One region of the Serratia sp. TSA_198.1 genome, then DNA from elsewhere that is predicted to be linked to it. Evidence: predicted binding sites of a transcription regulator. Region 1 holds the regulator's gene; each other region holds the start of a gene.
The links. The regulator PurR, encoded in region 1, represses purine synthesis genes. The targets are predictions, from matches to a motif close to CANGCAAACGTTTGCNTG.

Region 1 (7,632 bases):
CGCAATAGGCGCGGATAAACAATCCTTAAAAAAGTGTGACGCCATACGCGTACACAACAGCTACTTGTGATAATAAGACTATAAAAGTGTTATTTTAAAAGGTCGTTTTGAGTATAGGCTTGCCGAGGCGCTTACTCAACCGTAAATCGCACTCGGCAAAAATATTCTTTAAGTGATTATTAGTACAGGTAATTATGACGCAGAGTTAGCATGTTCCTGTCGTACTGCCTGCGAATTATCGATCACTTTTCCCCGTTGCAACATATACCCCAACGCGGCCAATACCACCGTTGAAACCATCACCGTTACCGTCGCCAACAGCGGTTGGGCTATAAAGGCCGAAACCAATAGGCTCGCGACAAAGCACAGGCCCAATTGCAGGGTATTTTGCAGCGCTGCGGCTTTGCCTGTGCCTTCCGGGAACGGCATCAACGCATTCGCCACTACGATCGGGTAGCAGGCTCCGTTGACCAGCGCCATCAGGCAGAATGGAATCAGCAACGTGGTGAGCGTGGGCTCGGTCAATGTCGCCACCAGATATAACGCCACCATGCTGATGCCATAACCTACCAGCAGCCAAGGCAGCAGGGTGTTGCCATTCATGCGGTTTAACGCCGTACGGCAACCGTAACCGCCCAATAAGAAAGCCAGCGTCTGCGGGACATAGCTCAGGCCAATATCATTGGGGCTGTAACCCATATCGCCAAGAATAAACGGCGAACCGGTGAGCCAGGCAAAAAAACCGGCAGAGCAGGCGGCAAAAATGGTGACGTTACCGCTGAATACCGGCGACTTCAGCAGTTGGAAGAAACTCAGGGTGTTTTTGGGCTGGGCAGATGGCGCGCTTTTGGCGCTTTCCTTCAGTAACAGCGTCGGCAGCAGCAAAATGACGGTGATACCCAGCAGCACGGCGAAAATTGCCCGCCATCCCATGTGGTTCAACAACCAGGCGCCGACCAACGGTGCCAGCGCAGGCGAAAGTGCTACCAGCGGCATAATGGTGGCGAATACGCGGTTGGCTTTGCCTTCACGGTAGCGGTCAATGACCAGTGCCTGCCAGGTGACGGCGGCTGAACACACACCGATCGCCTGGATAAAGCGCAGCGACCACAGTTGGACGGCATTTTGCACCCACAGCATGCCGAGGCAGCCCAGAGCAAACAGCGCCAGGCCAATCAGCAGAACGGGTTTGCGGCCCAAATTATCGGAGAGCGGCCCCCAGAGCAGTTGAGCAAAGGCAAAACCGGCCAGGAAAATGCTAAGGCTGGCGCTGATTGCGCCGGCGGAAATTTGCAGATCTTGCTGCATAGCGCCAAAGGCGGGCAGATACATGTCGGTGGCCAGGTAACCCAGCATGCTCAGGCCGGCAAGATAGAACATAAAACCAAAGGAATTTCGCATGGTATTTCTCATTAATATTTTATTGTCGCAGGTTTTTAGCGCCGGCAAGTGTATCCGGCTGGATCTCTGCTTGTGAAACGGTAATATTTGCGAAGTGCTGTTAAAAAAATTGAAGGCAAAAATCATGTGGTCTGAATATTCGCTTGATGTCGTGGACGCGGTCGCCCGCACCGGCAGCTTCAGCGCGGCGGCGCAGGAACTGCACCGGGTACCTTCGGCGGTTAGCTATACTGTGCGGCAACTAGAACAATGGTTGGCGGTACCGCTATTTGAACGGCGTCATCGCGATGTAGAACTGACGCTGGCTGGCACGCTGTTTATTCAGGAAGCGCGCGGTGTCATCAAAAAAATGCTCGACACTCGCAGGCAGTGCCAGCAGGTGGCCAATGGTTGGCGTGGCCAATTAAAAATTGCGGTGGATATCATCGTCAAACCGCAGCGCTGCCGTCAGCTGGTGCTGGATTTTTACCGTCAATTCCCCGATGTGGAGCTGTTGGTCCAACCCGAAGTGTTTAACGGCGTATGGGATGCGCTGGTGGATGGCCGCGCCGATATGGCGATCGGCGCTACGCGGGCGGTGCCGGTTGGCGGTGGTTTCGCCTTTCGCGACATGGGCGACATGCGTTGGTTGTGTGTCGCCAGCCCCCAGCATCCCTTGGCGGGGTTGGATGGCCTGCTAAACGATGATCAGCTCCGGCCTTTCCCTTCGCTGTGTCTGGAGGATACGTCACGCAATTTGCCCAAGCGGGTCACCTGGACGCTGGACAATCAACGGCGGCTGGTGGTGCCGGATTGGGCCTCTGCGGTGGATTGCCTGTGCGCCGGATTGTGCGTCGGCATGATGCCTGCGCATCAGGTATTGCCGTTGGTACAGCGTGGTGAATTGGTGGCGCTGCAACTGCAACAGCCATTTCCCGCCAGCCCATGCTGCCTGACCTGGCAGCAGAATACCCCATCGCCGGCGATGGCCTGGCTGCTGGATTACCTGGGGGACAGTGAAACCTTGAATCAGGAATGGTTAAGCGAAGTGACGCCGGAAGCCGCTTTGGCTCCCGGCGTTGGCGACTAGCGGCGGTAATCGATGAAGGGACCGTCGGCGACCGAGCGGCGTTCAACCAGCTTCGGATGTACCTCAATGACTTGCGACTCTTCACGCTTGCTGATGATGCGATCCAGCAGCATGGTGAACGCCATCTCGCCCAAACGCTCTTTGGGCTGATGGATGGTCGTCAGTGCCGGCGTGAAATAGCGGGCGTTGCGCACATTATCGTAACCAATAACGGAAATATCCTGCGGTACGCGCAACCCCAGCTCATCAGCGGCGCAAATAGCGCCCATTGCCATAATGTCGCCGCCGCAGAATACCGCCGTTGGGCGCTGTTTCTGCGATAATATCTGGTGCATGGCTTTGTAGCCGGATTCCGGTTCGAAGTCACCTTGTACAATCCACTCGTCGCGCACCTCGATATTGGCTTCTTCCATGGCTTTTAAAAAGCCCTGATGGCGGCCGCCGCCGGTATTGCGCGCTAATTGGCCCGGAATGGCGCCAATCTCACGGTGGCCACGCTCGATCAGATAGCGGCCGGCCAGATAACCGCCTTCGAAGGCGTTGTCGATAATAGTATCGGTAAAATCACCGCGTGCTGCGCCCCAGTCCATGACCACCATCGGGATGTTACGGTAATCTTCCAGCATCCCCAGCAATTGATCCGGGTATTCAGAGCACATCACCAGCAGGCCATCGACGCGTTTTTGCGCCAGCATCGCCAGATAAGCGCGTTGCTTGTCCAGGTTATTGTGCGAGTTACACAGGATCAGCGTATAGCCTTTGCTGTAGCAGCTGTTTTCCACCGCCTCGATCACTTCGGCGAAATAGGGCGCTTCGCTGGAGGTAGCCAGCAGACCGATAGATTTGGTGTGATTGACTTTCAGGCTGCGCGCCACGGCGCTGGGAGAATAGTGCAGCTCTTTGATCGCGGCCGCGACGGCCGCTTTAGTCTCTTCGGCGACGAAACGAGTCTTATTGATGACGTGCGAAACGGTGGTGGTGGAAACGCCAGCGCGTTTGGCCACATCTTTAATCGTTGCCATGTAAAGAATGACTCCTGAACTCACATGTTGCAGCATGTAAGTGTGATGTTAATCGTTTGCCTGCGTAGATCCTTCTTCCAAATAAGCGAAGCTGAGTTTTTAGTGTATTGAAGTCGTCAGCGTTTGGTCAGGAGGGGCATTTTTGCCGGTACGCAGTTGTGAACTGCGAATTTTGTCCCATATTGAGCCAAAGTGGAAGAGGTAATCAGTATTATAAACCGGGAAATGATAACAAGATTTTATTGTCTAACTGTGGGAAAATGGTTTGACGCATTAATTGTGTGCCTTTTATCCTTGGGATAACCCGTCTGAAAAGGAGTTGTAATGGATACCGATCTGAAAATGTCACTGTTCACCACTGTGTGCGCGCTGGCCGTTATTATTGCTTTTAGCTTCACCGCGGCGTTGAACTGATCCCTGGTTGTCACACAGGCGCAGTTCACTGCGCCTGTCCGCATTTTCCCACCGCTACGTCAGATTTTTCCACAAGTGCCCCGTTCACCCACACCCGGATGTTTTCCATGCGGCTTCGCGAAACCGCGGTCTGAGAGCGACTAAAAGGCCTAAGATCAGAACGCTTGCGGTAGGCGGTGAGGCGTGCGGCTGGGGGGACCAGCCGCGGAGGCGATTATCGAATGGTTTTCGGTGTTACCACACGGCGGGCGCCAATGTAGTGGTTTTGCCAGTAGTCGTTGTCCAACTGGCTGATACGGATTTCCTCACCGGTACGCGGTGACTGAATGAATTTGCCGTTGCCCAGATAGACGCCGACGTGATCGGCCACGCCACGGTTGTTGATGCGGAAGAACACCAGGTCACCGCTTTCCAGCTCGTTTTTCTTGATCGGCGCCGCGTCGCGCAGGTGGTACATCTCGTTGGCAGTACGCGGCATCTTGATTTTCACTACGTCTTTATAGGCGTAATAAATCAGTCCGCTACAGTCAAAACCGGTTCTTGGCGAAGTGCCGCCCCAGCGATAAGGTTTGCCCATTTGATCCATCAGCTTGGCCATTGCGGTTTGCTTGGCGTGCTGATAGCGCTTTTTGTGCGCCGGGCTGAGTTTCAGCGGTTTTTCGTCGCGAGCCAATTTGGCGGTGGCCATGCCGGGTTCCCGGTGGCGACCATAACCTTTTTTGTAACCCTTTTTCGGTGGGGTCACTTTGATTTTGGCTATTTTCTGGGTTTGGTGTTTCGATTTTGCGCTGACGATCTTTTTAGCGGTTTTTTCTGTTTTGGCTTTGGAAACCTTGGCTGTTTTTGGCGGAGCAGTGACTTTCACTTTTTTGCTGGCCTTTGCCGCTTTCTTTTTCTTGCGGTCATCCGGCCGTGCTTCATTAACGTGGCTCTTGCGCTGCTCGGCGGCAATACGCGCCTGTGGCGCAGCGTGCGCCAGATTTAAGAATAGCTGTGTAAACAACAGCACAAAAAGCGTAAGAATTAAACGCATGTCGACGTTACCAACCTTGGCCCCGGAACAGATATCGAAAGAATGACAGTATTCCCCAATTTCGCCATATAAAACAGCGAAGAACTCATAAATGATAATCCATATTGTGAGAAAACGTTAACAGCATTTTTTTTGCCGAAAAATCAATCCGTTGGTGTGTAAAAAATCACCTTTGGCCGCTGTTGGTATTATTAAAGGGGTACCAGGAGGCGGAAAAATATATTAGTGAAATGGTCGGATTAAAAATGTTATTCTGAGCGTATGTTTTAACCGGAATGGCCTTTGCCGGTAAGATGCGATTGGCAACGGGGAATACCCTTGCAAAAGATGGCGTTTTCTTGCGACTGTTCCAGCCGCTACAATAGCCAGTGTGATGCATGTTGTAGCCATGAGATGTGGCTTGAGGAAGCAATAAATGACGACGATTGAAAAAATTCAGCAGCAGATCGGTGAGAACCCAATTCTGCTGTACATGAAAGGTTCACCGAAATTGCCAAACTGCGGTTTCTCTGCGCAAGCGGTGCAGGCGCTGTCTGCTTGTGGCGAACGCTTTGCCTACGTTGATATTCTGCAGAATCCGGACATCCGCTCCGAGTTGCCGAAATACGCCAACTGGCCGACTTTCCCGCAGCTGTGGGTCGACGGTGAGCTGGTAGGCGGCTGTGATATCATTATCGAAATGTATCAGCGCGGCGAACTGCAACAGCTGATCAAAGAAACGGCAGCGAAGTACAAAGAGCAAGAAGACCAGCAGCCATAACGGCTCGGGTTTATTGCAAGAAGACATCGGGCGGCGCCAGTGCAAACTGGGCCGCCCGATTTATTTGCGGTTCAGTCAGTATCACCGATGGCCAGCGGCCATCCGCCAAGGCGTTTCCAGCGGTTAACCAGCTCGCAGAACAGTTGAGCGGTTTGTTCGGTGTCGTACAGGGCCGAATGCGCCTGGGTGCTGTCGAACGGAATATTGGCGGCAATACAGGCTTTGGCCAACACGGTTTGCCCCAACACCAGCCCGCTTAGCGCGGCAGTGTCAAAGGTGGCGAACGGGTGGAAAGGGTTGCGCTTCAGGCTTGCGCGTTCTGCTGCGGCCATCAGGAAACTGTGATCAAAGTTGGCGTTGTGCGCCACGATAATCGCCCGGTTGCAGCCACGGTCCTTGATGCCTTTGCGTACCGCTTTAAAAATGGCGTGTAACGCATCGTATTCACTGACTGCACCGCGCAACGGGTTATGCGGGTCGATACCGTTGAATGCCAGCGCTTCCGGTTGCAGGTTGGCGCCTTCAAAAGGTTCAACGTGAAAGTGCAGGGTTTCATCCTGCTGCAACCAGCCTTCTTCGTCCATTTTTAACGTAACGGCGGCAATCTCCAGCAGCGCGTCGGTTTTGGCATTAAATCCAGCGGTTTCTATATCTATCACTACGGGATAAAACCCACGAAAACGGCCACTCAGGGCGTTAAGATCACTTTTTTCGGCCATCAGTTTCTTATCTTCATCGAATGCAGCGCGCATTATGGCAAATTTTACGCCCGGTTGCAGGCGGTATCGCAGGCATAACAAGAAGGGCGCTGAAAGCGCGCCTCATCGGTCTCAGTGGCCGAGGCCCTGACCGGCGTGTTTGTTCTCGATCAGTTCGATCTTATAACCGTCCGGATCTTCAACAAAGGCGATAATCGTGGTGCCGCCCTTGACCGGCCCGGCTTCACGGCTCACTTTGCCGCCGGCGTGGCGAATGCTGTCGCAGGTGGCGGCCACATCGTCGACGCCCAACGCCAGATGGCCGAATGCGGTGCCCATCTCGTAGCTGTCGGTGCCCCAGTTGTAGGTCAGCTCAATCACCGCGCCTTCGCTTTCATCGGTATAACCGACAAATGCCAACGAGTATTTGTATTCTGGGTTCTCGCTGGTGCGCAGCAGGCGCATGCCTAATACCTTGGTATAGAAGTCGATGGAGCGTTGCAGGTCACCGACGCGGATCATGGTATGGAGTAAGCGCATAATTCCTCTGATTGGATGTGCCGTCGTCAACGGCGAATGGATCTTAGCGAAACTCAGTATAGCGTTGCCGTATAAGGGATTTCAATTTATCGACATGGCTAAAGCATGAGAATAAAGGTGACAATGTCACCTATGCATCGGCTATTCTGATGATAACCGCACAGTATGCTGTCGTTCGAATCAGGGAAATAAGTACTATTAGCCACCTCAAGGGGGGCGAGGTCTGATAGCGGGCCAGGGTTGGATCGCGTCAATTGATAAATTTGGGTCTGGTTAGGGTTTTACCGGTACGAAGTCATCGCTCTTGCCGAAGGAGGCCATCAATGGATGAAATGCTGATTCTGGTTGATGCCGATGATAATTCCATCGGCTCGCAAACAAAAACGCGGATACATCAGCAGGGGTTGTTGCACCGAGCGTTTTCAATTTTTATCTTCGATAGCAAGGGCCGTTTACTACTGCAACAGCGAGCTTTCAGTAAATATCATTCGGCTGGGTTATGGACCAACAGTTGCTGTGGCCACCCGCGCTGGGGAGAGGCGACGGCAGCAGCGGCGCAGCGTCGGTTACAGGAGGAGATGGGGTTCAGCAGCGAGTTGCAGCAGGTCTCCAGCTTCATTTATCGGTCAGAGGTGCCGGGCGACTTAATTGAGCACGAGTTCGATCATATCTACGTGGGATTATTTGATGGCGAG
Region 2 (7,632 bases), on a different contig from region 1:
ACCCCTTGCCCGACAGCCGCCTGTCCGATGCGCGCAACCGCGCCAACCAAATGCCCAAGCACCTGGTGCAATCCACGCAGGATTACCTGATGGCCAAGGTGCGTTCGCTGGGCATGTACAGCACGGAAGGCTACAGCCTGAATGAAGAACTGCTCGACGCCTACAGCAAAGGCAACGTACGCGAGCAGATGGCCGCCAAATACGGCCGCGCCATTCTGTTCTATGAAGCGAAAAAATACGACGACGCCCGTAACATCCTGCTGCCGCTGCTGACGCAAGATCCGAAAAACGTCTGGCTGCTCGATCTGATGACCGACATCGATCTCGGTCAGAAACGCGCGCCGCAGGCCATTGCGCGGCTACAGGCCGCCAACGCCGCACAGAGCAACAACCCGGTGCTGCAGCTCAATCTGGCCAACGCCTACGTGGAAGGCAACCAGCCGGCGCAGGCGTCAAAAATACTTAACCGCTACACCTTCGCCCACCCGGACGATCCCAACGCCTGGGATCTGCTGGCCCAGGCCAGCGCCGCACAGGGGCTGCGCGATGAAGAGCTGTCCGCCCGCGCCGAAAGCCTGGCGCTAACCGGCCGCCTCGATCAGGCGATCGGCCTGCTCAGCAACGCCAGTTCGCTGCAAAAACTCGGTAGCCTGAAACAGGCGCGTTATGATGCGCGCATCGACCAGCTGCGCCAGTTGCAAGAGCGTTTCCGCCAGTACCAGCGCGGCTGATTTTCATAAGGATGAATTAAATGAAAAACGTCACTATTTACCACAACCCGCGCTGTTCCAAGAGCCGCGAGACCCTGGCGCTGCTGGAACAGCATGGCGTAACGCCTGAAGTGGTGCTGTATCTGGAAACGCCGCCGTCGGCAGACGAGCTGAAGAAACTGCTGAAGGAACTGGGTTTCAGTTCCGCACGCGAGTTGATGCGTAAAAAAGAAGATCTGTACAAAGAACTGAAGCTGGCGGATGAAACCCTGAGCGAAGCGCAATTGCTGGCGGCAATGGTGGCGCATCCGAAGCTGATCGAACGCCCTATCGTGGTCAAAGGCAGTAAAGCGCGTATCGGCCGGCCACCGGAGCAGGTGCTGGAGATTCTGTAAATTCACGCTTGAGCGCGATATTTATCGCGCTCAATATTATCTACAGCCCCAGAATTTCTTTGACGAACGGGATAGTCAGCTTGCGCTGAGCGGTGATAGAGGCGCGATCGAGCTGATCCAGCGTCGTAAACAACGTGCGCATCTCACGATCCAACCGTTTCAACAGGAAACGGCCTACGTCTTCCGGCAGTTCAAACCCACGCAGTTTACCGCGCAGTTGCAAAGCCTGCAGTTTCTCTTCATCCGACAGCGGTTGCAACTTGTAGATTTGTCCCCAGTCGAGGCGCGAAGCCAGGTCAGGCAGATGGAGGTTCAATTGACGCGGCGGGCGATCGCCGGTAATAAACAGGCGCGTGCGGCCGGTTTCCAGAATGCGGTTGTAGAGATTGAAGATCGCCATTTCCCACTCTTCGTCGCCTGCGATGCATTCGATATTGTCGATGCACACCAGAGCCAACTGCTCCATGCCATCCAACACTTCAGGCACGAAATAAGCGCGCTTATCCAGCGGGACATAGCCCACCGCTTCACCGCGCTGTGAAAGCTCCGCACAGGCCGCATGCAACAGGTGACTGCGCCCACCGCCCTCGCGAGACCAGAAATAGATATAACTGCCATGTTCCTGACGAACGGCGGACTGGATCGCGCTCAATAGGGATGGGTTCTCGCCCGGATAAAAACTGGCAAAAGTTTCATCATCGGGAAGATAAAGTGGCAGTGACAGCTGTGCCGGCGTATTCAGGGAAGCACCTCAACCAAAACTGGCAGGAAAACGCGGTAAGTCTACCACAAAAAGCGGGCTCTGTTGAACCGGCAGGATTTTATGCCGCAATAGTGAACAACGGCTCCCACTGACGGCCAACCAACGCATTGCCATTGCGGGTGAAATTTGTATTTTATCCAAGGATTATCCTAGTATAGAAAGGCGAAATGCAGTCACCATAAACAAGGTTTCTACAAGGACATAGACAATGAAAGTATGGAATAAAGTGCTTTTGGCCTCAATCATTGGGCTGTTGGTTGCCGGCTGTGATGATTCATCCAAAGTCGACGCCAATCTTGAGAAAGCCAAAGACAGCGCAGAGCAGATGAAAGACGCCGCACAGAAAAAAGCGGACGATCTGACCGATAAAGCAGAAGCTACCGCCAAGGACATCAAAAAAGAGGCGTCCACTCAGGCTGACCAGCTTAAAGACAAGGCTTCAGCCATTAAAGACGACGCGTCCAAGCAGGCGGAAGCGATCACCAACGATGCCAAGGCCAAAGCCGACGCCATCAAGAATGACGCTACCCAACAAAGCCAACAATTGGTCGAGCAGGCTAAATCCATTAAAAACGATGCCATCAGTGGCGCCAAGGATCTGACCGAAGAAGCCAAAGCGAAAACCGAAGCCATTAAAAACAGCGCTGAGAACAAAGCGGAAGAATTAAAAAATGATGCCAACGCTGTAGGGACAGAAAACACCCCGCCGGCCAAGCAGCAGTAATAAAAATCGAGTCTCAAAAGCAAAGTAAGGAGCAGTAAATGGGTATTATTTCCTGGATTATCTTCGGCCTCATCGCCGGTATTTTAGCCAAGTGGATCATGCCAGGCAAAGACGGTGGCGGTTTTATTCTGACTATCGTGTTGGGTATTGTCGGCGCCGTGGTCGGTGGCTATATCAGCACCTTCTTTGGTTATGGCAAAGTTGACGGTTTCAATTTCGGCAGCTTCGTGGTGGCGGTGATCGGCGCTATCGTGGTGCTGTTCGTTTACCGTAAAATCCGCAGTTAACGGATGACGCATTAACGAAACGGGCAGCCCTTTGGCTGCCCGTTTTTATTTACTTCCGTGGTGCCAATTCATCCGCTGCGTCGATCACCTCTTCTTCCTTGCGGTACAGGCTGATGACCTTGAACAGCAGGCTGAGGCCGATACCGACGATAGTCGCCAGCGCCATGCCCTTCAACTCCGCCGCGCCGATATGCACCTTGGCGCCGCTAACGCCGATAATCAGGATCACCGAAGTCAGGATCAGGTTCTGCGCCTTGTTGTAATCCACTTTGGATTCAATCAGCACACGAATGCCGGAAGCCCCGATCACCCCATACAGCAGCAGTGAAACGCCGCCCATCACCGGCACGGGCACCGCCTGAATGGCCGCCGCCAGCTTGCCGACGCAGGAAAGCAGAATCGCCAGAATGGCCGCGCCGCCGATCACCCAGGTACTGTAAACCTTGGTGATCGCCATCACGCCGATATTCTCGCCGTAGGTGGTGTTCGGCGTTGAGCCGAAGAAACCGGAGATGACCGTCGAGATGCCGTTGGCAAACATCGAGCGATGCAGGCCCGGATCGCGGAGCAGGTCTTTCTTCACGATATTTGCGGTCACGACCAGGTGGCCAACATGTTCGGCGATCACCACCAGCGCCGCCGGCAAAATGGTGAAGATGGCGAACCATTCAAAACGCGGGGTGTAGAAGGTCGGCAGCGCAAACCAGTGCGCCTCGCGGATTGGCGTCAAATCCACCACGCCCATAAAGAACGACAGCCCATACCCCACCAGCACGCCAATCAGGATCGGGATTATCGCCAGAAAACCGCGGAACAGCACAGAACCCAGGATGGTCACGCCCAGCGTCACCAGCGAAATAGTGATGGTAGTGGTGTCTGCGCTGACACCGTCGGCCGGCAGCAGGCCCGCCATATTGGCCGCCACGCCCGCCAGCTCCAGGCCGATAACGGCAACAATCGCCCCCATCGCCGCCGGCGGGAATATCACATCCAGCCAGCCGGTACCGGCTTTTTTGACGATCAGCGCCACCAGGCAAAACAGCACGCCGCACATGATGAAACCGCCCAGCGCCACCTCATAACCCAGCGGCAACAGCAGCAGCACCGGTGAGATAAACGCAAAACTGGAACCGAGATAGGCCGGGATCTTGCCCTTGCAGATAAACAGATACAGCAGCGTGCCGACGCCGTTGAACAGCAGCACCGTCGCCGGGTTGATCTTGAACAGGATGGGCACCAGCACGGTAGCGCCGAACATGGCGAAAAGATGCTGGAAGCTGAGCGGAATGGTCTGTAGTAGCGGCGGGCGTTCGCTGACGCCAATGACGCGACGGGTCATGTGTGCTTTCCTCTGGGTCATTATCATTGTGTAAGAGTCGTTACAGATGCTCAACGGATTTCAGGTTACAGCCAGACATCCCCGATTGTGGCAGGAGCGCTGCATGTCATTCGGGGCGAATCGAATATAGTCGCCTCCTGCGCTGTAGCTTGAAAGACGAAGAGCATAAAAAAGCCGACTCATTAAGTCGGCTAAATGTCTTACTTGGTACCAAATATCTTGTCGCCGGCATCACCCAGGCCCGGCACGATGTACCCTTTCTCGTTCAGACATTGGTCGATGGAGGCGGTGTACAGCTCGACGTCCGGATGCGCTTTCTCCAGCGCGGCGATCCCTTCCGGTGCCGCAACCAGCACCAGCACCTTGATGCTGTTGCAGCCGGCTTTCTTCAGCAGATCGATAGTGGCGATCATCGAACCGCCGGTAGCCAGCATAGGGTCAACAACCAACGCCAAACGCTCTTCGATATTGGACACCAGCTTTTGGAAATACGGCACCGGTTCCAGGGTTTCTTCGTCACGGTAAACGCCAACCACGCTGATACGCGCGCTCGGGACGTGCTCCAGCACCCCTTCCATCATGCCCAGACCTGCACGCAGGATCGGCACAACGGTAATTTTTTTCCCTTTAATCTGGTCTATTTCAACCGGCCCACACCAGCCTTCGATGGTGACTTTTTCCGTCTCCAGATCGGCGGTCGCTTCATAGGTCAGCAAACTACCCACTTCAGAGGCCAGCTCACGGAAGCGTTTGGTGCTGATGTCATGTTCACGCATCAGACCAAGCTTGTGTTTCACCAGCGGGTGTTTCACCTCAACGATCTTCATCATTTTTCTCCTATTAAGGTGGTTGACGGCCAAAAAAATCGCGGGATTATAACTCCTTTTACCGGCCGCGCCACCCACAATAGCCCGATCGGGATCAACTAAAGTTCGAATAACAGTATAGATGACGAAAAAACGGAGCTGGTTCACAAGCCACTCGCAAACGTTTGCCTGCGCTGTTAGAATTGCCGCGCCTTATTCCGGTATCAACGCCGGATGCACCGTATTCAAACCGCAAACCGTCGTGGGGATCGCGCAGTGACCGACAAAACCTCTCTCAGCTATAAAGACGCAGGTGTCGATATCGATGCTGGCAATGCATTGGTAGACCGCATCAAAGGTGTAGTTAAACAGACCCGCCGCCCGGAAGTGATGGGTGGTCTGGGCGGTTTTGGCGCCCTGTGTGCGTTGCCGCAGAAATACCGCGAGCCGATCCTGGTTTCCGGTACCGACGGCGTAGGCACCAAGCTGCGTCTGGCGATGGACCTGAAACGCCACGACACCATCGGCATCGATCTGGTCGCAATGTGTGTGAACGACCTGGTGGTACAGGGCGCTGAGCCGCTGTTCTTCCTGGATTACTTCGCCACCGGCAAACTGGACGTGGACACCGCGGCCAGCGTCATCACCGGTATCGCCGAAGGCTGCAAGCAGTCCGGTTGTGCGCTGGTGGGCGGTGAAACCGCCGAAATGCCGGGTATGTACCACGGCGAAGATTACGATGTGGCCGGCTTTTGCGTCGGCGTGGTCGAGAAATCCGAAATCATCGACGGCAGCAAAGTGCAGTCCGGTGACGCACTGATCGCGCTGGGCGCTTCCGGCCCGCACTCCAATGGCTACTCGCTGGTGCGCAAAATCCTGGAAGTCAGCAATACCGATCCAACCACCACCGATCTGGAAGGTAAACCGCTGGCTGACCACCTGCTGGAGCCGACCAAGATTTACGTGAAATCGGTACTGGAACTGATCGAGAAAATCGACGTGCACGCCATCGCTCACCTGACCGGCGGCGGCTTCTGGGAAAATATCCCGCGCGTGCTGCCGGAAGGCATGCAGGCAGTGATCGACGAATCAAGCTGGCAGTGGCCGGCGGTATTCAGCTGGCTGCAGCAGGCCGGTAACGTCAGCCGCCACGAAATGTACCGCACCTTTAACTGTGGCGTGGGCATGGTAATCGCACTGCCGGAAGAATCCGTTGAACAAGCCATCGCATTGTTGACCGCAGCCGGTGAAAAAGCGTGGAAGATCGGTAAACTGACCGCATCTTCCGACGAACAACAAGTGGTCATCAACTGATGAAAAAGATCGTGGTGTTGGTCTCCGGCCAGGGGAGCAATCTCCAGGCACTGATTGACGCCTGCCAGCAGGGCCGGATTGCCGCCGAGATTGTGGCGGTGTTCAGCAACAAGGCGCAGGCTTACGGCCTGCAACGCGCAGAAGCGGCAGGCATTGCCGCCCATGCGCTGGATGCCAAGGCCTTTGCCGACCGCGCGGCGTTTGACGCTGCGCTGGCGGACGCCATCGACCGGTACCAGCCGGATCTGGTGGTGCTGGCCGGCTATATGCGCATTCTCAGCCCGCAGTTCGTGCAGCGCTATGCAGGCCGCATGCTGAATATCCACCCTTCCCTGCTGCCGAAATACCCTGGGCTGCATACCCACCGCCAGGCCATCGACAACGGTGACAGCGAACACGGCACCTCGGTGCACTTCGTGACCGAACAGCTCGACGGCGGCCCGGTGATCCTGCAAGCCAAGGTACCGATTTTCCCCGGCGACGAGGAAGACGAGGTGGTTGAACGGGTGCAAACCCAGGAACACACCATTTACCCGCTGGTGGTGAACTGGTTTGCCGAAGGCCGACTGGCGATGCGTGATAACGCCGCCTGGCTGGACGGCGAACGCCTGCCGGAACAGGGGCATGCAGCGGACTGATCGCTGTACTCTGAACACCGTCTAAACGGCGCCTTTCACGGCGTCGTTTTTTTTCGCCGCAATCAAGCCCCTGACGTTATACTTTGCACAATTTCACGACATAGAGGAACACACATGTCCAGCACTACCAGCGTCAGGCTACGTCCATTGGAACGGGATGATCTGGCGTTCGTCCACCAGATGGACAACAACGCCAGCGTGATGCGCTATTGGTTTGAAGAACCTTACGAAGCCTTTGTCGAGCTTTCCGATCTCTACGACAAACACATCCACGATCAGAGCGAACGGCGTTTTATCATCGCCCACGAAGGTGCCAAGGTCGGGCTGGTGGAGCTGGTGGAGATCGACCACATCCACCGCCGCGCAGAATTCCAGATCATCATAGATCCGGCCCATCAGGGCAAAGGCTACGCCAGCACCGCCGCCAAGCTGGCGATGGATTACGGCTTCTCGGTGCTGAACCTGTACAAGCTGTACCTGATCGTCGACAAAGAAAACCCGAAGGCGATCCACATCTACAGCAAACTGGGCTTCGAAGTGGAAGGCGAACTGATTGACGAATTCTTCGTCAACGGCGAATACCGCACCGTGCTGCGCATGTGCATCTTCCAGCCGCAGTATCTGGCGAAGTTCAAAACGCCTGGCGATAAGCCGCT
Region 3 (7,632 bases), 710 kb from region 1:
GCCGCTGCGGCTCCAGCTCCTCAATGATTTCCATCGCCCGCACTTTTGGCGCGCCGGTAATGGAGCCACCCGGGAAGCAAGCGCGCAGCAGTTCGGTTGCTGCTGTGCGTTCTGGCAGGATGGCGGTGATGGTGCTGACCAAATGATGGACTGCGGGGAAGGGTTCGACCACGAACAATTCGGGGACGCGCACGCTGCCCGGCTCGGCAACACGGCCGATATCATTACGCAGCAGGTCGACAATCATCAGATTCTCCGCACGGTCTTTCGCAGAGTGTGCCAATCGCTGCGCCTGCTGCGCATCCTGATCGGCATCGTCCAGCCTCGGCAAGGTGCCTTTGATCGGGCGGGTTTGAATGTGCCGGTTCTCCAGCCACAGAAAACGCTCGGGCGAAACGCTCAGTACGGCGTTGTCCGGCAGGCGCAAAAAGGCGGAGAAGGGGGCGCGGTTGCTGGCGTTCAGTTGTTGAAAGGCTTGCCATTCATCGCCCTGATAATCTGCTGAAAAGCGTTGCGCCAGATTAATTTGATAGCAATCACCGCTACGCAGGTAATGCTGAATGCGCTGGAACTTTTCGCCGTACTGTTGGCGCGTCATATTGGCCTGCCAGCGGCTGGTCAAGGCAAATGCCTGCTGCGGTTCCGGCCGTTGTGTGTTAAGCCACTGCCAGCGCTGTTCCGTGTCGCCGTAGCTGAGCAACGTCAATGTCTGCCGGTGGTGGTCGGCAATCAGCGCCCAGTCATAAATGCCGATCGCCATATCCGGCAGCGCGATATCCGCTTGCGCCCATTGCGGCAGCTTTTCCACTCTGCGCCCCAGGTCGTAACCGAACAGCCCGAGTGCGCCCCCCTGAAACGGCAGGTTGGGATCTGCCGCGGGATGCCACTGTTGTTTTTCCAACTCTTCTTGCAGCAGGCTGAACGGATCTTCTTGCGACTGTCGGTCATCTTCACCGCGGCGAACCTCGGTGATTTGCCCTCGTGTGATCAGCGTTGTGCAGGGATCTGCGACCAGGATATCGAAACGGTTATGCGAGTGTTCGGCAAAGCCGGAGTGCAGCAACATCGCCCACGGCTGCTGTGCCAGCGGAGCAAAATGCTCCAGCAGGGCGGTACGGGTGTAAGGCAAAGACTTAAGATTCGGTGCGGTTGCGCTCATGGGCCTCAATAAACCTGACTGACGGGAACGGCGGTTTCTGCCCGCTATTCTGCCATATTCGACCGGCGGGTGCATGTTCTGGCGTTGGGCGCCAGAGCACACTTCACATAAACAGCGAGTAAACGATTTTGTAATGAAGCATTTTTTGCGCCATTAACGACAATTTTATGTGTTAGAAAATAATAATTCAGGCTGAGGTTAAATCAATTTTAATCAGCAGGTGCTGATTGAAAATAAAACAATTTATTGTTTTTATCCTGTTATTGTTTCGGGGTGTCATCAAAAATAGTGAGGACGACATGCCTTATTGCCAACAACGTCACAAACGAAATTTTGCTGTCTCGTACTGTCGCGGCGTTCCCCTTTATCTGCTATCTGCGGGGAATACAAATTAAAGCAATGTCGTTGAAAAAAAACGTACTCGGAGGCCTGGTTTGATTATTTAACATCGAATCGCTTCATTTAACTGCGCACCGTTTTTTTAGAAAATAGAACTATTTATTCGTTACTTTTTGCGAAGAGCTGCCTATGCCCTTAATCCTGAGTGTCATTGTCCCGTTGCATAACGCGGGAGCACTGTTTGAGCCTTTCATGGCGTCGTTGTTGGCTCAGGATGAGCGGCGGCTGGAGGTGATCATCGTTAATGACGGTTCCACCGACGGCTCTGGCGCTATCGCCCACCGCTATGCGCGGCAATACCCGCATATTACCGTGATCGATCAGCCTAATTCCGGCGTTTCCTGCGCACGCAATGCGGGGCTGGCTATTGCGCAGGGAAAATATGTGGCATTTCCGGATGCGGATGATTTATTGGCGCCTGAAATGTATTCAACGTTAGTGGCCTTGGCCGAACAAGAACAATTAGATGTCATGCAGTGTAACGGCCAACGTTATTTTTCCCGAGAAAACGAACTGCAAGAGATTATTCCGCACAAGCGATTGGGCGACACCGGCGTTATTAGCGGGGCACAATGGCTAGAGCGGGCGTTGAAAACAAGAAAATTTATTCATGTGGTTTGGTTGGCGGTGTATCGCCTTGATTTTATTAAGCGGCATCAGTTGTATTTCGAACCGGGGTTACATCACCAAGATATTCCCTGGACCACCGAGGTGATGTTTAATGCGCAGCGGGTCAAGTACCTCAGCAAAGCCTTGTACCGGCAACGGGTGCACGATCAATCCATCAGCAATCGCCGCCGCACCGGCAAGGCGAACGTGGAATACCAGCGACACTATATGAAAATAGTGGAAATGCTGGTGGTGCTTAACCAACGCTATGCCGGCAAAATGGTTATTCGACCGGCTTTTCACTGGCAGATCGCCCGCGAGGCGTTGGGTATTTGCCACAGTATTCGGCGGGAGCCTGAGCCGGCTGCACAGTGCCAAATCACCGGTGAGTTTTATCAGCGTGGTATTGATAGAACGATGGCGGCTAACGCACGCGGCCTCAAGCAGATCTGGCACGTTACGTTGTGGTTGCATCGTCTGAAGCAGTGGCGGGATTGCGATCATTGCTCGCAGCCCGCCGCCGAATAACAGACGTTGGGATCCGCCGGTTTAAGGCGTATAATCCCCCTCCATTTTGCCGGAGAGAAACACATGCTTGCAGGTATGCCGTCATTGAGTCACCAAGAGCAGCAGGACGCTGCGGACCGTATCCATCTGTTGATGGAACAAGGCATGAGCAGTGGTGAAGCCATCGCGCGCGTCGCGCAGGAAATCCGCGAAAAACACCAGGGCGACCAGGTTAGCGTTCTGTTTGATGATGAAGACGAAGACGAAGACTATCAGGAAAGGCCGGACGAACAGGCTGACGACGATTCGGAAGAAGACGAAAACTATTGATGTTGCAGGGGCCGGCAAGCCGGCCCCAACGTTTTATCCCTCAATCACTACCGCAGCGGCAGCCTGCTTGGCTAATGCCACCGCCTCTTCCACATTTTCCGCCGTTGCCAGCGCCACGCCCATCCTGCGTTGCCCGTTAATTTCCGGTTTGCCGAACAGGCGCAACTGATTGTGGCCGCTCAATGCGCGTTCCAAACCGCTGAAGCGCAGATCGCTGCTGGTCATTTGCGGCAGGATCACCGCCGAGGCCGAAGGCCCGAACTGGCGAATGGCGCCAATGGGCAGGCCAAGGAAGGCGCGAACGTGCAGGGCGAATTCGGACAGATCCTGCGAGATCAGCGTTACCATGCCGGTATCGTGCGGGCGCGGTGACACCTCGCTGAAGATCACCTCATCGCCGCAGACGAACAATTCAACGCCGAACAGACCAAATCCGCCCAATGCCTGCACCACGTTTTGCGCGATCTCCTGCGCGCGGTTCAGCGCCAGTTCGCTCATCCGTTGCGGTTGCCACGACTCACGGTAATCACCGTCTTCTTGACGGTGGCCTATTGGCGCGCAGAAATGGACACCATCGATCGCGCTGATGGTCAGCAGGGTAATTTCAAAATCAAACTTCACCAGGCCTTCGACAATCACTCGGCCGCCGCCGGCGCGGCCGCCCTGTTGGGCATAATCCCAGGCGGTTTTTAGCTGTTCCGGGTTGCGGATCAGGCTCTGGCCTTTACCGGAGGAGCTCATGACCGGTTTGATAATGCACGGATAGCCAATGTCGGCGACGGCCTGCCGGAAGGCTTCTTCACCGTCGGCGAAGCGGTAACTGGAGGTTGGCAGGCCCAGGGTTTCTGCGGCCAGGCGGCGGATACCTTCGCGGTTCATGGTCAGGCGCGTTGCTTCGGCACAGGGCACTACGCGGTGCCCTTGTTGCTCCAACTCAACCAGCATGCTGGTGGCGATGGCTTCGATCTCCGGCACGATGTAATCGGGACGTTCCTGTTCAATCAGGGCTTTCAGCGCGTTGCCGTCCAGCATGTTGATGACGTGGCTGCGGTGCGCCACGTGCATGGCCGGGGCGTCCGCATAGCGGTCTACGGCAATCACTTCCAGTCCTAAACGCTGGCATTCGATGGCAACTTCTTTACCCAGCTCGCCGGAGCCGAGCAGCATAACGCGAGTGGCGGACGGGCGCAGGGCGGTTCCAATAGTTAACATAGTCTCGTACCTGGATCTGTGGATTTAAGGCGGTCTGATAACGGGTGTGCAGTATATACGAAAACGTTTGCGCGTGCAGGCGGGGGATGGAGTTGGCGATGTTATTGCCAAATAAATGCATCCGGCGGCTTTTTTTATGCGTGAAATCCGTAATCCCTACTATCTCTGTTATCATCTGCGGTTGATTCGGCGCCAGCCCGTGGGCGCGCCGCCATTCCATTTGCCATATAAGAGTTATCGCCGTGAGCACAGTATCTTTTTCTTCCCTGCCGCTGCCAGCCGAACAGTTGGCCAACCTCAACGAACTGGGGTATGCCGAAATGACGCCGGTGCAGGCCGCCGCGTTGCCCGCCATCCTGAAAGGGCAGGACGTACGAGCCAAAGCAAAAACCGGCAGCGGTAAAACGGCTGCGTTCGGCATCGGCCTGCTGGATAAAATCAATGTTTCCCAGGTGGCGGCGCAGGCGTTGATCTTGTGCCCGACGCGCGAGTTGGCTGACCAGGTAAGCAAAGAGTTGCGTCGCCTGGCGCGCTTTACCCAGAACATCAAAATCCTGACCCTGTGCGGCGGCCAACCTATGGGGCCACAGCTCGATTCGCTGGTGCATGCGCCGCATATCGTGGTGGGCACGCCGGGGCGTATTCAGGAGCATCTGCGCAAGAAAACGCTGGTGCTGGATGAACTGAAAGTGCTGGTGCTGGACGAAGCCGATCGCATGCTGGACATGGGCTTTGCCGATGACATCGACGATGTGATCAGTTACACCCCGCCGCAGCGCCAGACTCTGTTGTTCTCCGCGACCTATCCGAGCGGCATCGAGCGCATCAGCGCCCGCGTGCAGCGTGATCCCTTGAATGTGGAAGTGGACGATGGCGATGATCAAACCTCCATTGAACAACGCTTCTACGAAACCACCCGCGATCAGCGTCCGGCGGTGCTGGTATCCGCCATCCGCCATTACCAACCTTCTTCCTGCGTGGTGTTCTGCAACACCAAGCGCGATTGCCAGAGCGTATATGAAGCGTTGGAAGCCCGTGGCATCAGCGTATCGGCGTTGCACGGCGATCTGGAACAGCGCGATCGCGATCAGGTGTTGGTGCGTTTTGCCAACCGCAGTTGCCGGGTGCTGGTAGCGACCGACGTTGCCGCTCGCGGGCTGGATATCAAAGAGCTGGAGCTGGTAGTCAACTATGAGCTGGCGTTCGATCCGGAAGTACACGTACACCGTATTGGCCGTACCGGCCGCGCGGGCCTGAACGGCCTGGCGATCAGCCTGTGTACGCCGCAGGAGATGGAACGTGCGCATGCGATTGAAGAGTACCAGCGCAAGGCGGTCAATTGGGCGCCGGTATCTGAACTGAGCGGTGCTTCCAATACCACGCTGGAGGCCGAAATGGTCACCCTGTGCATCGACGGCGGGCGCAAAGCCAAAATTCGCCCTGGCGACATTCTCGGCGCTTTGACCGGAGATGCCGGGTTGACGGCCGCTGAAGTGGGCAAAATCGACATGTTCCCGGTACACGCCTATGTGGCGATCCGCAAGGCCAGTGCTCGCAAGGCGCTGCAACAGCTTCAGCAGGGCAAAATCAAAGGCAAGAACTGCAAGGTGCGGTTGTTGAAATAATCCGCGTCAGGGGTGCGCTTGCATCCCTGCGTAAAATCACCTTATACTGTATAAAAATACAGTATTCTAACCTTTGAGGAATGCACACATGGCCGTTGAAGTAAAATATGTGGTGGTGAGAAACGGTGAGGAAAAGATGACTTTCGCAACCAAGAAAGAAGCCGATGCTTACGACAAAATGCTGGACCTGGCGGACAGCCTGGGTGAATGGCTGCAGCAGGCGCCTTTGAACCTGGATGAGGAGCAGCGTGAAGGGCTGAGCTTCTTCCTGGCGGAGCATAAAGACGCGCTGGGGCAGATTCTGCGTGGCGCTGCGCCGGCGGAAGCACCGAAGAAACCGACCAAAGTGAAAACGGAAAAATCCGTCGCTACCTCAAAAGAGGGATCTGCGTCAGAAAAGCAGGCAGCATAATGACTTATGTTGCGGCAATGTGATGAAAAAGGATCTAGAATGACCCGTGGAATAACTTTCTTCAGTCGCTTTGAGCAAGACATTCTGGCCGGGCTCAAAACCATTACTCTCCGGGACGCCAGTGAATCCCACTTTCAGCCCGGTGAGGTATTGCGCGTTAGCCGTAATGAAGACGACGTATTCTTCTGTTTTATTGAAGTGCTGTCAGTCACACCGGTTCACCTTGATGCGCTAACCGAACAGCATGCCAAACAAGAAAATATGTCGCTCAGCGAGCTGAAGCAGGTGATCAAGGAAATCTATCCGGGGTTGGATGAGCTGTTTGTCATCAGCTTTGTAAAACGCTGATCCTTTGCCAGACCTGTTGTGAGCCAGGGGGCAAATACCCATGGATAGTGTCAATCACAACTGGAGGGCATATGAAAAGAACGGGACTGAGTTTGGCCGTAGCGCTGTTGGCCATGGCGGGTTTGACGACGGCGGTACAGGCACAAGAGCAACGCACGGCCAAAGTGGCGCAATGCACCGGCCTGCAACCGGCAGACGTCGCCGCTCAGGTAAAACGCGATTATCTGCAGAACCGCATCACGCGCTGGGCATCGGATAAAAAGTTGCTGGGCACAGCCACCCCGATAGCCTGGATCAGCCCGGAAGCCATCACCGGCAAGGACGCGATCTGGCAGGTGCCGTTGACGGTACGGGGCACCAAGCAGGATAAAACCTATAACGTTACCCTTAACTGCAACACGGGTGAAATCAGCTACAGCGAACCGCAGTAACGCCACTGCTTTCAGGCTATCGCCTGTCTGAAAAATAATAGACCCGCCTTATCAGCGGGTTTCAGACCGCTGACAAAGCCTGTTATTAGGGAGAGCGTATCGAAGGGGTCGTAGCGGCTTGCCGCCGGAGCGCCCCTCGCTGCGCTAGGCCCGAGTATCTCGGGCTCAAAGACAACGTTGTTATCAATCTCAAACCCACCTTATCAGCGGGTTTTTTAGTTTTAGCGGTTTGCCTTAGTCAGTGAACGGAATAACCAGTTCGCCGGGCTTCACTTCCAGCCCTTTTGCCAGCTTCTTCGCCAGCGCTTCGGTTTTGCTGTTATCCGGATTCAACACGTAGGCCGGTTTTTGATCGAAGTAGGATTTCAGAGACTGATTCAGGTAAGGGGTCAGGGCCTTCATCACCGTCTGCATTTTCTCCGGCTGCACGCTATAGTCTGTCAGCTCCATGTCTTTCAGGAATACCGCACCTTGTTCACGGTCATAGACCGGCTGTGCTTTCAGCGTCAGTTTCAGGTCCGCAGTCTGCGGGCCCAGGATTGAGCTGATATTCACCTTGGCATCGCCGGAAAGGGTGACCTTGCCCGGTTCAGTGCGGCC
Region 4 (7,632 bases), on a different contig from region 1:
TCGCTGACCAGTTCCGGCATGGCGTTAGACAGGCCGCCGGCACCTACGTCGTGGATAAACAGAATCGGGTTTTGTTCGCCCAACTGCCAGCAGCGGTCGATCACTTCCTGACAGCGACGTTCCATTTCCGGGTTGTCGCGCTGCACCGAGGCGAAATCCAGATCGGCATCGGACTGACCGGACGCCATGGAAGAAGCCGCACCGCCGCCCAGGCCGATATTCATCGCCGGGCCGCCGAGCACCACCAGCTTGGCGCCCACGGTGATTTCGCCCTTCTGCACGTGATCGGCGCGGATGTTGCCGATACCGCCTGCCAACATGATGGGCTTGTGGTAGCCGCGCAGTTCGACGCCGTTGTGACTGTTGACCTGCTCTTCATAAGTACGGAAGTAGCCTACCAGCGCAGGACGACCGAATTCGTTGTTGAACGCCGCGCCGCCTAATGGGCCGTCGGTCATGATATCCAGTGCGGTCACGATGCGATCCGGTTTGCCGAAGTCCTGTTCCCACGGCTGTTCGAAACCAGGAATACGCAGGTTGGAAACCGAGAAGCCCACCAGACCCGCCTTGGGCTTGGCCCCGCGACCGGTGGCGCCTTCGTCGCGGATCTCGCCGCCGGAACCGGTAGCGGCACCCGGCCATGGGGAGATCGCCGTCGGGTGGTTATGGGTTTCCACCTTCATCAGGATATGCGCGTCTTCCTGATGGTAGTCATACTGGCCGTTTTCCGGCGCAGCAAAGAAACGGCCAACCTGAGAGCCTTCCATAACCGCCGCGTTGTCTTTATAAGCAGACAGTACGTAATCCGGCGTCTGCTCGAAGGTGTTTTTGATCATTTTGAACAGCGACTTAGGTTGCTGTTCGCCGTCGATGATCCAGTCGGCGTTGAAAATCTTGTGGCGGCAGTGCTCGGAGTTGGCCTGCGCGAACATATAGAGTTCGATATCCGTCGGGTTGCGCCCCAGACCGGTAAAGGCATTCAGCAGATAGTCGATTTCATCCTGCGCCAGCGCCAGCCCCAGCTTGAGGTTGGCCTGTTCCAGCGCGCAGCGACCTTCGCCCAGCACGTCCACCGCCTGGTACGGCGCCGGCTGATGCTGAGCAAAAAGCTGTTCTGCCTGCTGCAGTTCGCTGAATACCGTTTCCATCATGCGATCGTGCAGCAACGCGGCAAGCTGTTGCCACTGCGCTTCGGTCAGCGTCGGCGCCTTGACGTAAAACGCCAGGCCGCGCTCCAGCCGCACCACTTGCTTCAAACCGCAGTTGTGGGCGATATCGCTGGCTTTGGAAGACCAGGGGGAAATGGTACCCGGACGCGGCGTCACCAACAGCAGGCGGCCTTCAGGGGCATGTTCGGCGAGAGAGGGGCCGTACTTGAGCAGGCGCGTGAGCTTGCCATGTTCTTCGGCACTTAGCGGTGCGTTAACATCGGCAAAGTGGACGTATTCGGCGTAGATATCACTGACCGGAAGTTGAGCGTCCTGACAGCGGGACAGCAGTTTGGTAATACGAAAAGCCGACAAAGCGGGCGAACCACGCAGTATTTCCATAATCAAAGTTCTCTCGTCTTCGAAGCAACTGACTTCAGCACTTCTTTGGGCGCAACAGGGGAAAACGCGCGCCATTATAGAGAATCTACGCCGCCGACGAAACCGTTTGCGCAGCTATTATTGATAAAAGCTGTTCGCCCCCTCGAATTGTCATAACGTGTCAATAAAGTTGCACGCTGGCGTTTTGTTGCGCAAAATGCTCCCGCACTGGTGATTTAACCATAAGAAAAGACTGACCATCGGTCACCGGCGCACCCGTACTACCACTGGATAACTATTTGAAACGCCTAAAAATAAACTACATTCTCATCGGTGTTGTTACCTTGCTTCTGGCGCTCGCCCTGTGGCCCAATATTGCCTGGCGCGGTGGCCAGGGAGGGCAACTCGAAGAGATCAAATCCCGTGGCGAGCTGCGTATCAGTACGCTGAACACGCCGCTAACCTATTTCACCACCAAGCAGGGGCCGGGTGGGCTCGACTACGAGCTGGCGAAACGCTTCGCCAATTACCTGGGCGTGAAGCTGGTGGTGATCCCGCACAACAATATCAATGACCTGTTTGACGATCTGGACGATGACGACGCCGATCTGCTGGCCGCCGGCCTGATCTACAACCAGGATCGCCTCAGCCGCGCTCGCACCGGCCCGGCCTATTATTCCGTTTCCCAGCAGTTGGTCTATCGCCTGGGCACCCCACGGCCAAAAACCTTTGCCGACATTAAAGGCAAGCTGGCGGTCGCTTCCGGTTCCGCGCACGTCAGCACGCTGAAACAGCTTAAGCAAAGTAAATTCCCGGACCTCAGTTGGGAAGCCTCCAGCGATCTGACCTCAAAAGAGTTGCTGGAACAGGTGGCCGACGGCAAACTGGACTATACCCTGGGCGACTCTGTGACTATTGCCCTGCTGCAACGCATCCACCCGCAACTGGCGGTTGCGTTCGACGTCACCGATGAAGAGCCGGTCACCTGGTATCTGAAGCGCGGCAACGATGACAGCCTGTATGCGGCGATGCTGGATTTCTATAGCCAGATGGTGGACGACGGCACGCTGGCGCGGCTGGAAGAGAAGTATCTCGGCCACGTCGGCAGTTTCGATTACGTCGATACCCGAACCTTTCTGTCAGCCATCGACTCGGTGCTGCCGACCTTCCGCTCGCTGTTTGAAAAATACGCAAATGAGATCGACTGGAAATTGCTGGCGGCCATCGCCTATCAGGAGTCGCACTGGAACCCGCAGGCAACCTCGCCCACCGGCGTGCGCGGCCTGATGATGCTGACGCGGGCCACCGCCGACGGCCTGGGGGTCAACGATCGTCTGGATCCCGAGGAAAGCATTCAGGGCGGCGCACTTTACCTGCAGAGGTTAATGGCCAAAGTGCCCGACAGCGTACCGGAAGATGAACGCATCTGGTTCTCGCTGGCAGCGTACAACATGGGCTGGGGCCATATGCTCGACGCCCGCAAGCTGACCAAAATGCAAAAAGGCAACCCGGACAGCTGGGTGGACGTCAAACAGCGCCTGCCGATGCTCAGCCAAAAACGTTATTACCCGCAGCTGACCTACGGCTATGCGCGCGGACGCGAAGCTTATAACTACGTGGAAAACATTCGCCGCTATCAGGTCAGCCTGGTCGGCTATCTGCAAGAAAAAGAGAGGAAGGCGGCGCAGGAAGCGGCCGAACAGGCGGCGCTGGGGGAAGGCTATCCGGTTGTTATACCGGAACTGGCACTTAACCACTAATTACTCTGGCTTATCCGCCGCACGTTGCGCCAGCTTAAGCGCTTTTTTCTGCTCGCGGCGCAGGCGGAAAAAGTTGCTCAGCGTCGCGGCGCATTCGTCCGCCAACACGCCTGAAGCGATCTCCACCTGATGGTTCATGCCGGGATGGCGCAAAATATCCACCAGCGACCCTGCCGCACCGGTTTTCACATCGGCCGCGCCGTACACCAGCCGACGAATGCGACTGTGAACCATTGCGCCGGCGCACATCACGCACGGCTCCAGGGTGACATACAACGTGGCATTCAACAGGCGATAGTTCTGTAACACCGCTCCGCCCTGCCGCAGCGCCATGATCTCCGCATGCGCGGTAGGATCGTGACGGCCAATCGGCCGGTTCCAGCCTTCGCCAATCACCTGATTGTCCAGCACCAGCAGCGCACCCACCGGCACCTCGCCTTCTTCCTGAGCACGCTGGGCAAGCAGCAACGCCTGACGCATCCAGTATTCATCGTTATATTCAGTCATCGCATAATTCCTCGTGCGCTTTTGCGGCGGGCATTATACACAGTAGGTGCGCTGCATGCTGCGCCCGCGTTAACCGGGGTGAATATATTCGCCCCTGCCGGCCGGGTGCGGAGCCGAACGCTGCGGCTTGAAATGCAACGGGTATATACTGAACGAATAGCAATGTTATCAGGGATAAGAAACATGAAATTCAGCAAGAAGAACGCCGCCGTGGTACGCAAAGCCCTGAACGGCTGGGTAGGCGAAGGCGCGCTGACGGTGCAACAGCAAGAGCAGTTGTTGCAGCATGTAGAAGTCCAGCCTTTCGACTGGCGGCGGCTGGCGCGTTATGCGTTTCTCGCCGCACTGGCCTCGCTGGTCATTGCCATCACCAGCCTGTTCGCCGACAGCGATTTGTTGGATTGGCTGAGCGGCTTGTTCCGCTTCGATGCGCCGGTTCGCATGGCGATGGCCGGCATACTGGCCGCGCTGGCCTATACCTGGGCCTTGCGCCGTCGCCGTCGCCACCCGGAAAAACGCTACGGTAATGAGGCCGCGCTGTTCATTGCCGTGCTCTTCACCGCCTGCGCGCTGTGGCAAATGGGCGTCTGGCTGGACAACGGCAGTGGCCGGGTTTCATTGCTGCTGATGTTCGCCGCTCTGCTTTACGGCCTGATTGGCTGGTTCAGCCGCTCCGGGCTGGTGTGGTGGTTTGCCCTGCTGTCGCTTGGCAACGCCTTCGGCGCCGAAACCGGTTACCTGTCCGGCTGGGGCGCTTACTGGCTGGGCATGAGCTTCCCGATTCGCTTTATCGCCTTCGGCGCAGCCCTGATCGCCGCAGCATTGCTGCTGCAACCGCTGCTTGCACGGCGTGGGCTGGAGCGGGTTTCGCTGGCGATGGGGCTGCTGTATTTGTTTATCGCCCTGTGGCTGCTGTCGATCTTCGGCAATTACGGCGATCTTGACAGCTGGTATAGCGTGCGCCAGATCGAACTGTTCCACTGGAGCCTGCTGTTCGGTATCGCCGCCGCAGTGGTCATCTGGCTGGGGCTGAAACGTGATGACGCCATGCTGCGCGGATTCGGTCTGACCTTCCTGTGCATCAACCTTTATACCCGCTTCTTCGAATTTTTCTGGGACAGCATGCCCAAGGCGATTTTCTTTGTGGTGCTCGGTCTGAGCCTGTGGGCGCTGGGGCACTATGCGGAGAAAATATGGCAGTTGGGACGCAAGCCGCACGATCTGACCGATGATTAAGGCGCTATGGCTGCCGTCTTTCACGCTTCAATTGGAAAACCAGAGGGGATATAAACGGCAAAGGGCGGAAATCCGCCCCTTTGCTTACTCCAACTGCTGCAACTCACCCAGCTTGCTGACCCGCCAGCGGTGCTCGCAAAAATACAGCAGCGGGTTGTCCTGCTTGCTGTCACTGTAACCGCTGTACAACCTGAGCGGCGCGCCGAGACGCTGCTCCAGTTGCGTCACTTTCTGGACGCCAAGACAGCGCATAGTCAACACCCAGCCGCCGTAACTGCGTACAATGCGGCTGCCGACCAGGCGCACCCGCGACAGGAAAGCGGAGTCCCGATAAACCTGCTCCACCAGCCGTTCCGGAGAACCGGTGATCAGCCACACCTGCGCATCGTGCACATCGAGGTACTGACGCAGACGCATTTGCACCACCGGAAACGCGGTCACCTTATTGCGGAAATAGCTGACGAACTGCTGTTCCAGCGCCTTTAACCTGGTCTCCGAACGGCCAAAGGTGATCGACCACAGCAAGACACTCATCGGCCAGCGCGCAGCGCGCCCCATCATCAACATCGCCAGCCCGACCACCGGCAACAGCGGCACCACCAACAGCAGATTAAGCGGCAGGTGACGCAGCAAGAAACGCAAGAAACTGCCAAACATGTCTTCCTGATGCAGCGTACCGTCCAGATCAAAGAACACCACGCGGCGACCTTCCACGGCCTCCTGGTTCTGTTTCTCGCTCAAACGTTACTCCTCAGGATCATTGAATCCCATTATCCAGGTGAAAATAAATCCAGCCACAATCGTAATCACCATACCGGCCAGATACAACATCACCTTACCCGAGACAATGGTCAGCGCCAAAGGCAAACCTGAAATACCGAAGGTAATCACCGTCGCCACTTTCCAGTAGCTGATCAGCGCGCCCCCCACCGCGCCGCCGAGGCAGGCGGCAATAAAAGGCTTACCCAGCGGCAAAGTCACACCGAAAATCAGCGGTTCGCCAATGCCGAGAATACCGACCGGCAGCGCCCCTTTGATCACCTTTTTCAGGCGCGCGTTGCGGGTTTTCATTAATACCGCCAATGCAGCTCCCACTTGCCCCACTCCCGCCATCGCCAGGATCGGCAGCAGCGGGTTGGAGCCGTGCGCCTGCACCAGCTCGACATGTATCGGCACCAATCCCTGATGCAGACCGGACAGCACCAGTGGCAGGAACAACCCGGACAGTACCGCGCCCACCAGCAACCCGCCCTTGTCGATCGCCAGATTGGCACCGTGGGCGATGGCGTCCGAGATGTAGCCGCCGAGCGGTTGCAAAATCATAATCGCCAGCGACGCGGTCACCAACGTGGTCAACAACGGATTGAGGATAAGCTCGATCGACTCCGGCAGCAGGTTGCGCAGACGTTTTTCCACCCAACACATCAGCGCCACCACCAGCAGCACCGCAATCACCCCGCCGCGCCCCGGCTGCAACGCCTCGCCGAACAGCGTAATCTGCGCCAGCGCCGGGCTGGAGAGAATGCCGGCCATCACGCCGCCCATCGCCTGCGAACCGCCAAACACCCGGGCGGCGTTGACTCCCACCAAAATGTTCATGATGGCGAACACCGCACTACCGAAAATCGCCAGCAACCCAAGTACGTTGGGGTAGTTAACCGCCAGCTCGCCGGCGATGTCGGGCCGCTTCAGCAGATTGATGATGCCGGTAATCAGGCCCGAGGCAATGAACGCCGGTATCAGCGGGATAAAAACATCGGCCAGTTTTTTCAGTGCGCCGCTCATCGGGGCTGCGTATTTCTGCTTGGCCTGCGCCTTGGTACGAGCGATATCATCACCGCCCGCCAGCACGGCGGGAGCACCGTTGAGCAGCGAACGCATGGCGTCCACCACCTTGGCGGCGGCGCCCGGACCGACAATAAACTGATGCTGATCGCCCTGCTTGATATAGCCCTTAACGCCCGGCAACTGCTTGAGCGCCGGTAAATCCAGGCGCAGTTCGTCGCGGACTTCGACACGAACCCGCGTCATGCAGTTCTCCAGCCTGAGGATATTCTCCTCGCCGCCAATCCCCGCCAGTATCTGTGTTGCCAGTGCCGTTGTCTTGTCCATCGCCCGCCCCAAGTGTGGTTTAACGCGTCAATGCCGCACGCAAATAGCCGTCGTGCTGCTGCAAGCGACGCTGCGCTTCTTCAGCACCAATACCGGCCAGAATCATCAGAATCGCCGGTTTGACTTCAAAACCGGTCTGCGTCAGCGCCGCCTCCGCCTGGCTGCGTTCGGCGCCGGTGGCTTCCGCGACGATGCGGCAGGCGCGATCCACCAGTTTTACGTTAGTGGCTTTCACGTCCACCATCAGGTTCTGATATACCTTGCCCAGTTTGACCATCGCGCCGGTCGACAGCATGTTCAACACCAGTTTTTGCGCGGTGCCGGATTTCATGCGCGTCGAGCCGGTCAACGCCTCCGGCCCCACTACAGGTGAAATCGCCACCTGCGCTTCGTGGGCGATGGGTGAATCCGGGTTACAGGAAATCGCCGCCGTCGGGCACCCCAACTGACGCGCGTAGCGCAAGGCGCCGATCACATAAGGCGTACGC

Region 2: the regulator PurR is predicted to act here: its motif matches at 5,199-5,216, upstream of purM (phosphoribosylformylglycinamidine cyclo-ligase).
Region 3: the regulator PurR is predicted to act here: its motif matches at 4,273-4,290, upstream of purT (formate-dependent phosphoribosylglycinamide formyltransferase).
Region 4: the regulator PurR is predicted to act here: its motif matches at 1,646-1,663, upstream of purL (phosphoribosylformylglycinamidine synthase).

The regions. Positions count from the first base shown of each region.
Region 1 is NZ_JBQZFP010000001.1:1,056,743-1,064,374, reverse strand. Features, by position in the region: gene punC (purine nucleoside transporter PunC) at 193-1,401, opposite strand; gene punR (DNA-binding transcriptional activator PunR) at 1,526-2,470, shown strand; gene purR (HTH-type transcriptional repressor PurR) at 2,467-3,492, opposite strand; gene cydH (cytochrome bd-I oxidase subunit CydH) at 3,817-3,906, shown strand; gene ACUTSW_RS04935 (C40 family peptidase) at 4,121-4,939, opposite strand; gene ACUTSW_RS04930 (Grx4 family monothiol glutaredoxin) at 5,355-5,699, shown strand; gene rnt (ribonuclease T) at 5,771-6,451, opposite strand; gene gloA (lactoylglutathione lyase) at 6,530-6,937, opposite strand; gene idi (isopentenyl-diphosphate Delta-isomerase) at 7,261-7,632, shown strand, end outside.
Region 2 is NZ_JBQZFP010000006.1:238,601-246,232, reverse strand. Features, by position in the region: gene ACUTSW_RS21290 (beta-barrel assembly-enhancing protease) at 1-731, shown strand, start outside; gene arsC (arsenate reductase (glutaredoxin)) at 752-1,105, shown strand; gene hda (DnaA inactivator Hda) at 1,146-1,847, opposite strand; gene ACUTSW_RS21275 (hypothetical protein) at 2,077-2,592, shown strand; gene ACUTSW_RS21270 (GlsB/YeaQ/YmgE family stress response membrane protein) at 2,631-2,879, shown strand; gene uraA (uracil permease) at 2,929-4,218, opposite strand; gene upp (uracil phosphoribosyltransferase) at 4,419-5,045, opposite strand; gene purM (phosphoribosylformylglycinamidine cyclo-ligase) at 5,301-6,338, shown strand; gene purN (phosphoribosylglycinamide formyltransferase) at 6,338-6,976, shown strand; gene speG (spermidine N1-acetyltransferase) at 7,091-7,632, shown strand, end outside.
Region 3 is NZ_JBQZFP010000001.1:348,639-356,270, forward strand. Features, by position in the region: gene pabB (aminodeoxychorismate synthase component 1) at 1-1,159, opposite strand, end outside; gene ACUTSW_RS01645 (glycosyltransferase) at 1,688-2,695, shown strand; gene ACUTSW_RS01650 (YoaH family protein) at 2,759-3,004, shown strand; gene purT (formate-dependent phosphoribosylglycinamide formyltransferase) at 3,038-4,216, opposite strand; gene dbpA (ATP-dependent RNA helicase DbpA) at 4,459-5,841, shown strand; gene ACUTSW_RS01665 (YebG family protein) at 5,930-6,253, shown strand; gene yqfB (N(4)-acetylcytidine aminohydrolase) at 6,293-6,601, shown strand; gene yebF (protein YebF) at 6,673-7,032, shown strand; gene ACUTSW_RS01680 (lipoprotein) at 7,267-7,632, opposite strand, start outside.
Region 4 is NZ_JBQZFP010000006.1:78,791-86,422, reverse strand. Features, by position in the region: gene purL (phosphoribosylformylglycinamidine synthase) at 1-1,553, opposite strand, end outside; gene mltF (membrane-bound lytic murein transglycosylase MltF) at 1,829-3,289, shown strand; gene tadA (tRNA adenosine(34) deaminase TadA) at 3,290-3,796, opposite strand; gene ACUTSW_RS20620 (DUF2157 domain-containing protein) at 3,980-5,032, shown strand; gene yfhb (phosphatidylglycerophosphatase C) at 5,117-5,773, opposite strand; gene ACUTSW_RS20610 (PTS transporter subunit EIIC) at 5,777-7,144, opposite strand; gene murQ (N-acetylmuramic acid 6-phosphate etherase) at 7,164-7,632, opposite strand, start outside.